Regions from separate parts of the Kineococcus sp. NBC_00420 genome, predicted to be linked through region 1. Evidence: predicted binding sites of a transcription regulator. Region 1 holds the regulator's gene; the other holds the start of a gene.

Evidence for each region. The regulator LexA, encoded in region 1, represses DNA repair genes until DNA is damaged. The targets are predictions, from matches to a motif close to TCGAACANNTGTTCGA.
Region 2: OG218_RS23705 (DUF6504 family protein) is a predicted target of LexA. The motif match lies at 2,635-2,650, and genes of this name have one in related genera.

What each region holds. Positions count from the first base shown of each region.
Region 1 is NZ_CP107930.1:867,291-872,657, forward strand. It holds gene OG218_RS04295 (methyl-accepting chemotaxis protein) at 1-1,379, shown strand, start outside; gene lexA (transcriptional repressor LexA) at 1,615-2,298, shown strand; gene OG218_RS04305 (aspartate/glutamate racemase family protein) at 2,273-2,956, opposite strand; gene OG218_RS04310 (ATP-dependent DNA helicase) at 2,988-5,039, opposite strand; gene hflX (GTPase HflX) at 5,128-5,367, opposite strand, start outside.
Region 2 is NZ_CP107930.1:4,844,789-4,850,155, forward strand. It holds gene OG218_RS23685 (alpha/beta fold hydrolase) at 1-409, opposite strand, end outside; gene OG218_RS23690 (aminoacyl-tRNA deacylase) at 406-927, opposite strand; gene OG218_RS23695 (PKD domain-containing protein) at 994-1,827, opposite strand; gene OG218_RS23700 (DUF6318 family protein) at 1,824-2,444, opposite strand; gene OG218_RS23705 (DUF6504 family protein) at 2,799-3,203, shown strand; gene OG218_RS23710 (SAV_6107 family HEPN domain-containing protein) at 3,261-3,692, shown strand; gene OG218_RS23715 (DNA polymerase III subunit alpha) at 3,790-5,367, shown strand, end outside.

The DNA.
Region 1 (5,367 bases):
TCGTCAACGCCGCGATCAACGACGACCCGAAGGCCACCGAGGCGTCGCTGACCAAGATGGGCGAGGACGACACGGCCTACGACCAGGCGTGGAGCGCCTACCAGGCCTCCAGCCCGGCCACCCCGGCCGCGGACCGGGCCCGGATCGAAGACCTCGTCAAGCAGTACCGCGCGGCGCGGGTCGAGCTCGTGACACTGGTCCGCAACAACGACCGTGCCGGCTTCGTCGCCCGGCGCAGCGCCACGACGACCCCCGTCACCGACCAGCTGCTGCCGCTGCTGGCCACCGCGGCCAAGCACGAGAAGGACGCCGCGACCGCCATGGCCACCGCCGGCTCCGCCGACTACCACGCCGCCGTCGTGATGCTGCTGGTCATCGGCGCCCTCGCCCTCGCGATCGCCGTCGTCGTCGCCGTCGTCATCTCCCGCTCCATCGCCCGCCCCCTGGCCCGCACCCTCACCGTCGTGCAGGGCCTCGCCGAGGGGCGCCTGAACCAGCGCGTCGGCTCCACCACCACCGACGAGGTCGGCCGTGTCGGCGCTGCCCTCGACGTGACCATGGACCGCCTCAACACCACCATGCGCCGCATCTCCGACTCCGCCGCGACCCTCGCCGGCTCCTCCGAGGAACTGACCACCGTCGCCACCCAGCTCTCCTCCGGCGCCGAGGAATCCGCCACCCAGACCCAGGTCGTCGCCGCCGCCACCGAGGAGATCTCCGCCAACATCGGCACCGTCGCCGCGGCCGGGGAGGAGATGACCGCCGCGATCCGCGAGATCGCCTCCTCCACCGCCGAGGCCTCCTCGGTCTCCGCCGACGCCGTGTCCAGCGCGTCGCAGGCCTCGGAGATCCTGGACCGCCTCTCCGCCTCCTCCCGCGAGATCGGCGACGTCGTCAAGCTCATCACCTCCATCGCCGAGCAGACGAACCTCCTCGCCCTGAACGCCACCATCGAAGCCGCCCGCGCGGGGGAGATGGGCAAGGGCTTCGCCGTCGTCGCCGGGGAGGTGAAGGAACTGGCCCAGCAGACCGCTCGGGCCACGGAGTCCATCACCACGCGGGTGGCGGCCACCCAGGCTGACGCGACCGAGGCCGCGTTCGCCATCGGCGGCATCAGTGAGGTCATCGCCCGCATCGACGGGTTGCAGGCCACCATCGCGGCGGCGGTGGAGGAGCAGTCGGCCACGACCTCGGAGATGGTCCGCAACGTCACCGAGGTCTCCTCGGGGAGTCAGGAGATCGCGTTGAACATCTCCGGCATCGCCGCTGCGGCGGACCAGACCACGGCGGGGGCGACCCACACGGCCACCACCGCTGGTGAGGTCTCGCGCACCGCCAACGAACTCAGCGAGCTCGTCAGCCACTTCACCCTCGCCTGATCCACCCCACCTCCGGACCCACCGGCGCCGTCCCACACCCCGCGGGGCGGCGTCGTCCGGTGGCGCCCCGACACGCCGGTTCGAACACGTGTTTGATCCTCGACCCCCGGATGACTACCGTGACGTGGATCGGACCCCAGGACGGGGCCCGGTCGTACGACTCACGCGGAACGACAGGGAGAGTGACGTGGCCGACGCGCTGGACGGATCCGGCGACACCGAACAGGTGGCGCCGATGGCCTCGATCCACCACTTCCCCGACGGTCCCTACGGCCGCGACGGGCTCACCCACCGCCAACGTCGGGTGCTCGCCGCCATCCAGGAGTGCGTCGAGCAGCGGGGTTACCCGCCGAGCATGCGCGAGATCGGTCAGGCCGTCGGCCTCACCAGCCCCAGCAGCGTCGCGCACCAGGTGAAGACCCTCGAGAAGCTGGGTTACCTGCGCAAGGACCCACGCCGTCCGCGGACCCTCGAGGTGGTCTCGCCGGCGTCGGCCCGCGGCACCATCGACGGGTTCGAGGCCACCGCGGCCGACGGCCGCCCGCGTCCGCGCTACGTCCCGGTCGTCGGCCGGATCGCCGCCGGTGGCCCGATCCTCGCCGAGGAGCTGGTCGAGGACGTCTTCGCGCTCCCCGCGCAGCTCGTCGGCGCCGGCGAGCACTTCATGCTCAAGGTCGTCGGGGAGTCGATGATCGACGCCGCCATCTGCGACGGCGACTGGGTGGTCGTGCGCCAGCAGCCGACGGCCGAGAACGGTGACGTCGTGGCCGCCATGATCGACGGCGAGGCGACGGTGAAGGTGCTGCAGCGCAAGGACGGTCACGTCCAGCTGATGCCCCGCAACCCCCTCTTCGCCCCGATCGACGGCGACGAGGCGACGATCCTCGGCAAGGTCACGGCCGTGCTGCGAAGCCTCTGAGCGAGGTCACCAGTTCGACGGCCGCCTCGATCGCCAACCGGGGCGAGGTGAGGACCGGCACGTGCAGGTCGCGCAGCAACGGCGCGGCGTCGACCATGCTCGCCTGCGCCAGGACGACGACGTCCACGGGTGGGTCGAGCGCCCGCACCTGGGTCCGGACGGCCTCCGCGACCCCGGTCGTGTAGGTCAGGACGTCACCGGACTCGAAGGACGACCAGGTGTCCGGGCAGCGGACCTCGATCAGCTGCACGGCCCGACCGGTGGTCTCCGCGCACTCGCGCAGCAGCGGCAGCACGGTCGCCGCGGCCTCGGCCAGCGAGCTCACGACCGCGATCCGCCGCCCGGCCAGGACGGCGGCCTCGGCCATCGGACGGTCGACCCGGACGACGCGCAGACCCATCTCGGCGCCGACGGCCTTGGCCGTCGGGCCGACGGTCGAGCAGGTGCACACGACGACGTCCGCGCCCTCCCCCACCAGTCGGCGCAGCCGGTCGGCCAACGCCGGACGGACGCTGTCGATCCCGCGGTCCCGCGCCGTGGTGAGCAGGCCCGTGTCGACGAGGTGACGGTCGGCGACGGTGTCGTCCCGCTCGTTCAGGAGATCGCGGAAGGCGCGCACGTGGGCGTGCGCGGTGTGCAGGAAGCCGACGGTGGCCACCTCACGAGCATGCCACCCCGGACGCACGGCGTCAGCCACCGCTACCCAGACGCCGCAACGCCTCCAGCACGGTGGGGGTCGAGGTGGTGGACCAGAAGTCGGGCAGGCTGTCGCGCAGGAACCCGCCGTAGCGGGCCGTCGCGAGCCGCGAGTCGAGCACCGCGACGACACCGCGGTCACCGGTGGCCCGGATCAACCGCCCCGCCCCCTGGGCGAGGCGCACCGCGGCGTGGGCCGCCGAGACGGACACGAACCCGTTGCCGCCGGCCGCGTCGACGGCCCGCGCGCGGGCCGACATGAGGGGGTCGTCGGGTCGGGGGAAGGGGATGCGGTCGATGACGACGAGGGAACAGCTGGGTCCCGGCACGTCGACGCCCTGCCACAGCGACATCGTCCCGAACAGCGAGGTCGCGGGATCGTCGGTGAAGTCCCGGACGAGCTTGGGCAACCGGTCGTCGCCCTGGCAGAGGATCGGGGTCCCCAGTCGCTTGCGCAGCGCCTCGGCGGCCTCCTCGGCTCCCTTGCGGCTGGAGAACAGCCCGAGGGTCCGTCCCCCGGCCGCCTCGACCAGTGCGGCGAGCTCGTCGTAGACGGCGTCGGTGGAACCCGCCCGCCCCGGCGGCGGCAGGTGCCGGGCGACGTAGAGGATCCCCTGCTTCGGGTAGTCGAAGGGGCTGCCCACGTCGACCCCCGTCCACGGCGTCTTCGAGCCCTTCTCCCCCTTGAGGCCGAAGGCGCCCGCGACGGGGTCGAAGGAGCCACCGAGGGTCAGTGTCGCCGAGGTCGCGACGACGGTGCGTTCGGCGAACAGCTTCTCCCTCAGCAGACCCGCCACCGACAGGGGTGCGATGTGCAGGGACGGCGCACGGGAGGCCGGGCCGAAACCCGCGGTCACCCAGGCGACGTCGTAGCTGTCCTGGGCGCCCCGACCGACGTCCTCCGCGAGGCGCTCGGCGACGGAGAACACGTCCTGGACGGCGGCCCGGGCCAGGTGACGCGCCCCGCGGGACTCGGCGTCCTCCTCCTTGCCCTGCCCTTCGGAGGCGTCCTTGAGGTCGCTCAGCGCGGTCCGGGCCGCGTCCCGGACGGCGACGACGGCGTCGGCGAGCTGGTCCGGCCAGCGGTCCAGGCGCCCGGGGGGCGCATCCTCGAGGGCGGCCTCGAGGGCGATGGCCGCGTCGTCGAGGTGTTCCGAGACGATCCCGGCGGAGCGGCGCAGCCGACGCGAGGCCGCGTGCAGCACCGAGGCGGACAGCTCCGCCGTCGCGACCGCCGTCACCCGGTCGGCCAGCTCGTGGGCCTCGTCGACGACGAGGACGTCGTGCTCGGGCAGCAACTGGCCCCCGCTCTCGAGGGCGTCGATGGCCGTCATGGCGTGGTTGGTGACGACGACGTCGACGGTGCGCGCGCGGGCCCGGACCCGTTCGGAGAAGCACTCGGCCGCGACCGGGCAGCGCTGGGACCCCAGGCACTCGCGGGCGGAGACCGAGACCTGCTTCCACGCCCGGTCGCTGACCCCGGGGTCGAGCTCGTCGCGGTCGCCGCTCGTGGTCGTCTCCGCCCACTCGCGCAACCGGACGACCTCACGGCCCAGCCGGCCGTCACCCCCGGCGGAGGCGTCGCTGGTGGGCGCGGCGATGTCGAAGAGCGCGCCCTCGTCGGCGGGGAAGCCGCCGTCGATCTTGTTGCGGCAGAGGTAGTTGGACCGCCCCTTGAGGAGCTCCCAGGTGGGTTCGCGGTGCAGCTGCGGGGCGATCGCCGCGGCCAGGCGCGGCAGGTCGCGTTCCACGACCTGGGCCTGCAGGGCGAGCGTGGCGGTCGTGATGACCACGCGACGGTCGGCGTGCACGGCGTGCGCGACGGCGGGCACGAGGTAGGCCATCGACTTGCCGGTGCCGGTACCGGCCTGGACGAGCAGGTGACGACGGGTGCGGATCGCGTCGGTGACGGCCTGGGCCATCCGTGCCTGCCCCTCGCGGCGCTGACCGCCGAGCGCGTCGACGACGACGTCGAGCAGGTGGGCGGCTTCGGGACCCTCGACCTCGCCGGGGGCTGACGCGGGGGTGTCGGTCGAAGCACTCACGGGGTCATCCTCCCCCGTGCCGACCTCGGTCACGGCCACCGTCCACAGCGCGTCGCGGTGACGACGCGCTGTGGACGGGGCGATGACCTCACGCTGTGCGGGACAGCTTGTACTGCTCGAGCTCGGCCGCGAGTCGCGGACGCACCCGGGCCAGCATCCGGGTCCCCTCGGCGGTGTGCTCCTCGGAGAGCACCTGACCGGTGGTGTGGACCCGGTTGACCAGCTCACCGCGGTCGTAGGGCACGACCACGTCCATCTCCACGTCGGGCACCGGCAGCATCGAGGAGACGCGGGCGAGGAGCTCCTCGATCCCCTCCCCGGTGCGCGC
Region 2 (5,367 bases), 4.0 Mb from region 1:
GCGGCCGTCGGCGGGGAGTCGTCCAGAGCCCCGCGGGGGTGAAGGCGGTGACGCTGGCGATGGTGTCGCGGGCCCCGGGTTCCGCCGCGGCCTCCAGGCAGATCCAGCCGCCGAGGGAGTGCCCGACCAGGTGGACGGTGCGTCCCTGCCGGTTCGCGAGGGTGGCGGTGAGCCGGTGCAGCCGGGCACCCAGCGCCCGGGGGCTCATCTGCGCGCTGTCGATCGACGGACCGACCCCGTGCCCCGGGAGCTCGACGACGATGAGGCGGTGGTCGGTGGCGAGGTGCGGGACGAGGGGGGCCCACGTGCTCGCGGCGCCGCCGAGTCCGTGGACGAGGACGACGACCGGTGCCTCGGAGACGGTGGACCCGGCGTGGTGGACGGCGAACCCCTCGAGGAGTTCGATCATCCGATCTCGACGGGGTGCCCGCTGGTGAGGCGGAGGAGCTCGTCGTAGCGGGTGCGGAACACGGCGTGCGGGTGTCCGGCCGGGACCCAGATCGCCGGGTACGGGGCCAGGGCCACGTCCACGAAGGTCGGTAGTTCCGCGGTGAGTCCGATGGGCGACGCCGATCCCAGGACGGATCCGGTGCGGCGCAGCACTTCCGAGTCGTCGTCCCACCGGAGTTCCGGTTCGCTGAGCACGCCGGCGAGGGTGGGCAGGAAGATCGGGTGCGTCGCGGAGGCCACGACCAGCAGGTGCCTGCTGTCCCGGGTCTTCAGTACGGCGGTGGTCGCCACGGCGGCGAGCGGGACCCCGAGGTGTTCCGCGAGCTCGGCCGGGTTGCGCAGGGTCGCCGGTACTTCGAGGACCTCACCCGCGCCGCCCAGGTCGACGAGAGCGGTCGCGGTGGCCTCCACGGCGGGGGGCGTGGCGGTGGTCGGCCCCCCGTTCCCAGGAGTCTCCTGCAGCACCGTCCACCTCATGCACCACCACGGTAGGCCGGTTCGCGCGCCCCGTCGCGCCGAGCGTCCGGGAGACGTTCGTGCAGGTCAGCGCGTGAGGACGGTGGATCCCGTGAGGACGTGGACCGGGGTCGGTGCGGACGTCACCGAGGCGGTGCCGTCGATGGGTCGGTAGGGGAGCCCCGCGATCGTGTACTCGCCGGTGTAGGTGGTGGTGAGGGTGATCTCCCGGTCGCCCGCTGCGGTGTACGTGTGGGTGAGGCTCTGGTGCGGGTAGGGGTTTCCGGGATCCTCGGTGGGCCCCAGGGTGGAACCGTCGCCGAACGTCCACGTCCAGCTCGTCGGCGTGGCGCGGATGGTGACCGGGTAGCCCAGGATGGTGGTGTCCCGGGTGACCGTCCCCGCGGTGGTGTGCAGGATCAGCGGGACGTTGAGCAGGGCCTCGCCGCCGTCGGGTTGGAGGTTCACCGGGCTCGCGGGCAGCGGGACGCGGCGCAGGTCGGCCTCGGTGACGGTCGGCAGGACGACGGGTTCTGCGGTGGTTGCGTCGGTCGTGCAGGAGTTCCCCTGGTTGACCCAGCGGACGTCGTCGCCGGTCCGGGTCCAGGTGGTGACGAGGAACTGCCCGGGCGGGCAGTTCGCGATGGAGGCCCGGCAGGTGTCGGACCCGAAGGAGCCTTCCGGGCCGTTGCGGCCGCAGGCGGGGGTCTTGGAGACCTGGACCGGAGGCCCGGAAGTCTTGGACGGTTCTTGTCTTCGTGTCGGCTCTCTGCTGGCTTTCGCGGTACCAGCGCCAACCTCAACGGAGCCTCCGGAAGCGCGACCCCAGGAGTTTCTGGCTGCTTCTGCAGCTGGGAGCGGCCCGAGGACGGAGATGAACCCAAAGGCGACGATGCAGGCGGCCTGCATCTTGCTTGTCACTCTGCCTCCCAAACGATCCAATGGCCGTCGATCCATTTCAGCCACAGGAAGAACGTTTCCCCTGTCAAACCAGGCACTTGTTCGATCTCGTGACCCGAAGCATCGACGATGACGTGGGGAGGTCTGTCGACGGTGACATCCATCTGGATCTCGCCAATCGCAGGATCCCAGGATCTGAACCACGTCTCGCGAAACCGAGTCTCCAAGCCGACGTGTTCGTATCCGTGGGTGAGGTAGCCGGTAATTTCTCGAATGTCGTAGTCGCAGCCAGAGCAGCCCGAGTCTGAGATCGAATGTAATAGCGCTACGTCCCCGGTGTTCCTCGAGTAGTTGAGGACCTGGATGTAGTAGCCGGCGAAGGCGCTCGCACCGTCCTGGGTGAACGTGGTGCCCAGTTCGGACAGCTCTGGGACGGGTAGCGATCGTGTCGTGGTCGGGTCGCTCCGCGGCGAGGTCTCTTGCGTCTCCGACGGCGTCGGCGTCGCGACGGGTCCGCTCGTCGCGGTGGTCGTGGACCTCGCGACGGGTGCGGCGACGGTCTCGTTCGAACACCCGACGAGCAGGCCGGTGGCGGCGAGCGTGACGAGGGGTACGGCGGCGCGGTGGAGCTGGATCACTGCGGCACGGTCGCACGGCCGGGGCTCTCGCAGGCACCGCCGGACGGCGTCTGTGGACAACCTGTCGGCCGTTCGGGTGACCTCTCGCGAGCGCTCACCCTCCGTCCCTGGGGAGAGACTCTCCGCTCTGTGGATGACCCGGTTCACCGTTGACGACCCCTGAGTGGGGTGGTGTAGCTTCGAGTTGCGTTCGAACCGGTGTTCGAACGTGGTGACCGCCCGGTGGCGCGGTCCGGGGGGAGGGGAAGCTCCGCGGGCCGCGCTCCGGGTGTGTCGTCGCGGGCCGCTTCCCCCGGCTCGCCGCGCTGCGGGTGATCCACCGCAGCGCCGGCTCGAGTGGGGAAGGTGACAGCGGTGCGACGGTTCTTCGACGAGGTCCACGTCCGGTCCGGTGCGGTGGGGGAGGCGCCCGACGAACCCGTCCAGTTCGTCTGGCACGGACGGCTCTACGTCGTGCGCACGGTCCTGTCCCGGTGGCGTGAACGCAGCGCCTGGTGGGAGCACCCGGCCGTCGCCGCCGTCCACGGGGACGGCCCGACGGGCGGTGGCACGGCGACCGCGGTCCGTCCCGTCCTCGAGATCGGCGACCTCGAACGCGAGGTCTTCCGCGTCGAGGCCAGCGTCGGGCGCTCCGGTGCGGTCGGTGTCTACGACCTCGCCCGCCGCGTCCCGCCCGGAACGGCGGCTGTGTCGGAGGGCGCTGCTACTCCTTCTCCTGACGGATCGGACGGCTGGCAGTTGCTGCGCGTCAGCGACTGAACCGCCGCCCGACCTCACTGCACCGCACCAGACCGACCGATCACGGAGGAGAACGCGATGCCCGCCACTCTCGACGTCCCCCAGGGTCTCCCGCGCCCGCTGACCACTGCCGCCCTCGACCTGCTCGAGCGCTGCGAGGACGAACTGCTCGTCGCCCTGCGCTCCGACGACACCGCCGAGCGCTACGTCCACGCCCACCTCGCCGCCCTGCGCGCGGGCGCCGCCCTCGTCGCCGTCCACGGACGTCCCACCAGTCCCCGGCGCAGCGGCCCCCGCAGCGTCTGGGAGATGCTCCCCGCCTTCGACTCCGCCCTGCAGGAGTGGGCTGAGCGGTTCGCCGCGACCGCCCCGCTGCGTTCCGCGGTCGAGGCCGGCCGGACCGGCGTCGTCGACGAGGCTGCCGCCGAGGAACTCCTCGCCGACGCCGAGCAGTTCCATCGCGTCGTGGAATCGTTGCTCGGGCTCAGCGCCCTCCCGCTGGCCGGCTGAACGCCGCGGGCGACCACCGGCGGACGCGCCCGCGACCCAGCACCTCGCACCACTCCGCTCGGCCTTCCCCACGGGCGCGTTCTCGAAGGACGTCCCCATGCGCACCACCGCAACCTCGAACTCCCCGTTCACGCACCTGCACGTGGCCTCCGGCTACTCGCTGCGCTACGGCACCTCCACCCCGACCGCTCTGGTCACCCGGGCCGCCGAACTCGACATGGCGACCCTCGCCCTCACCGACCGCGACGGTCTCTACGGCGCCGTGAAGTTCGTGCGCGCCTGCAGCGAGGCGGGGATCACCCCCGCTCTCGGCGTCGACCTCGCCACGGCCCCCAGCGGGCTGGTCGACGGTCTGCCGGCCTGGGCCGACCCCTCGGTCGCAGTGCGCCGCACCACCTCCGGCAACCCCACCCGCGGTGGGGCGGTCGTCGACCCCCGGCTGCCCCGGGTCACCGTGCTCGCCCTCGGCGCCGACGGCGCCGGCGCCGCTCGCGGCTGGGCGGGGTTGTGCCGGCTGGTGAGCGAGACCCACCTCGGCGGGGTGCGCGGAGCCCCGATCAGCAGCCTCGAACTCGTCGCGGCGAACGCCGTCGACACCTCGGGTCGTCCGGCGCTGGTCGTGCTGCTGGGCCCGGGGTCCGAACTCGGGCGGGCGGTGCTCGCCCGTCGCGACGACCTCGCCCGGTCCGTCCTGCAGCGGTGGCGGGACCGGCTGCCCGTCGGTTCGCTGCACGTCGAGGTGGTCTGCCACCACGCCCCACCGGGAACGGCGGGCAGCGTCGAGCACGCCGCCCGGATGCTGGGCCTGGCCCACGAGGTCGGGGTTCCCGTCGTCCTCACCGCCGCCGTCCGCTCCGCCGGAACCGACGGGGCACCCACCGCCGACCTGCTCGACGCGATCCGCCGGCTCGTCCCGCTGGGCACCCGGCACCTGGACCGGACGACGGGACAGGGGCACCTGCTGCCCACGGCCGACATGGTCCGGACGGCGGCCGACGTCGCCCGTGCCGCCGGCGACCTCGGCTGGGCCGCGGAACTCCTGAACGCCACGACGACCCTGGCCGAGCGTCTCTGCCTCGACCCGGCCACCGACCTCGGCATCGGCGCCCACCACCTGCCCGACCGGGAGGCCCTGGGGCTGGCGCCGGACGTCGAGGCGATCGCCGTCCTGCGTCGACGCTCCGAGGCGGGCATCTCCCGGCGCTACCCCGGCGCCGACCTCAAGCTCGAGGCCACGGTCCGTCGCCGCCTCGACGAGGAGCTCGACATCATCGGGAAGGTCGGTTTCGCCAGCTACTTCCTCACCGTCGCCGACGTCTGCGACCTCACCCGGTCCCTGCACGTCCGGGTCGCGGCCCGCGGGTCCGGTGCGGGCAGCCTGGTCAACCACCTGCTGGGGATCTCCGACGTCGAACCCCTCGAGCACGGCCTGCTCATGGAACGGTTCCTGAACCCCCGCCGTGGGCAGCTGCCCGACATCGACCTCGACGTCGAGTCCGCCCGCCGCGAGGACGTCTACGAGGCGATCCTCGACCGCTTCGGCGGCGAGCGCGTCACCTGCGTCTCGATGATGGACAGCTACCGGGTGCGCCACGCCGTCCGCGACGTCGGTGCGGCGCTGGGTCTGCCGCCGGGGGAGGTGGACGCCATCGCCACGGCGTTCCCGCACCTGCGT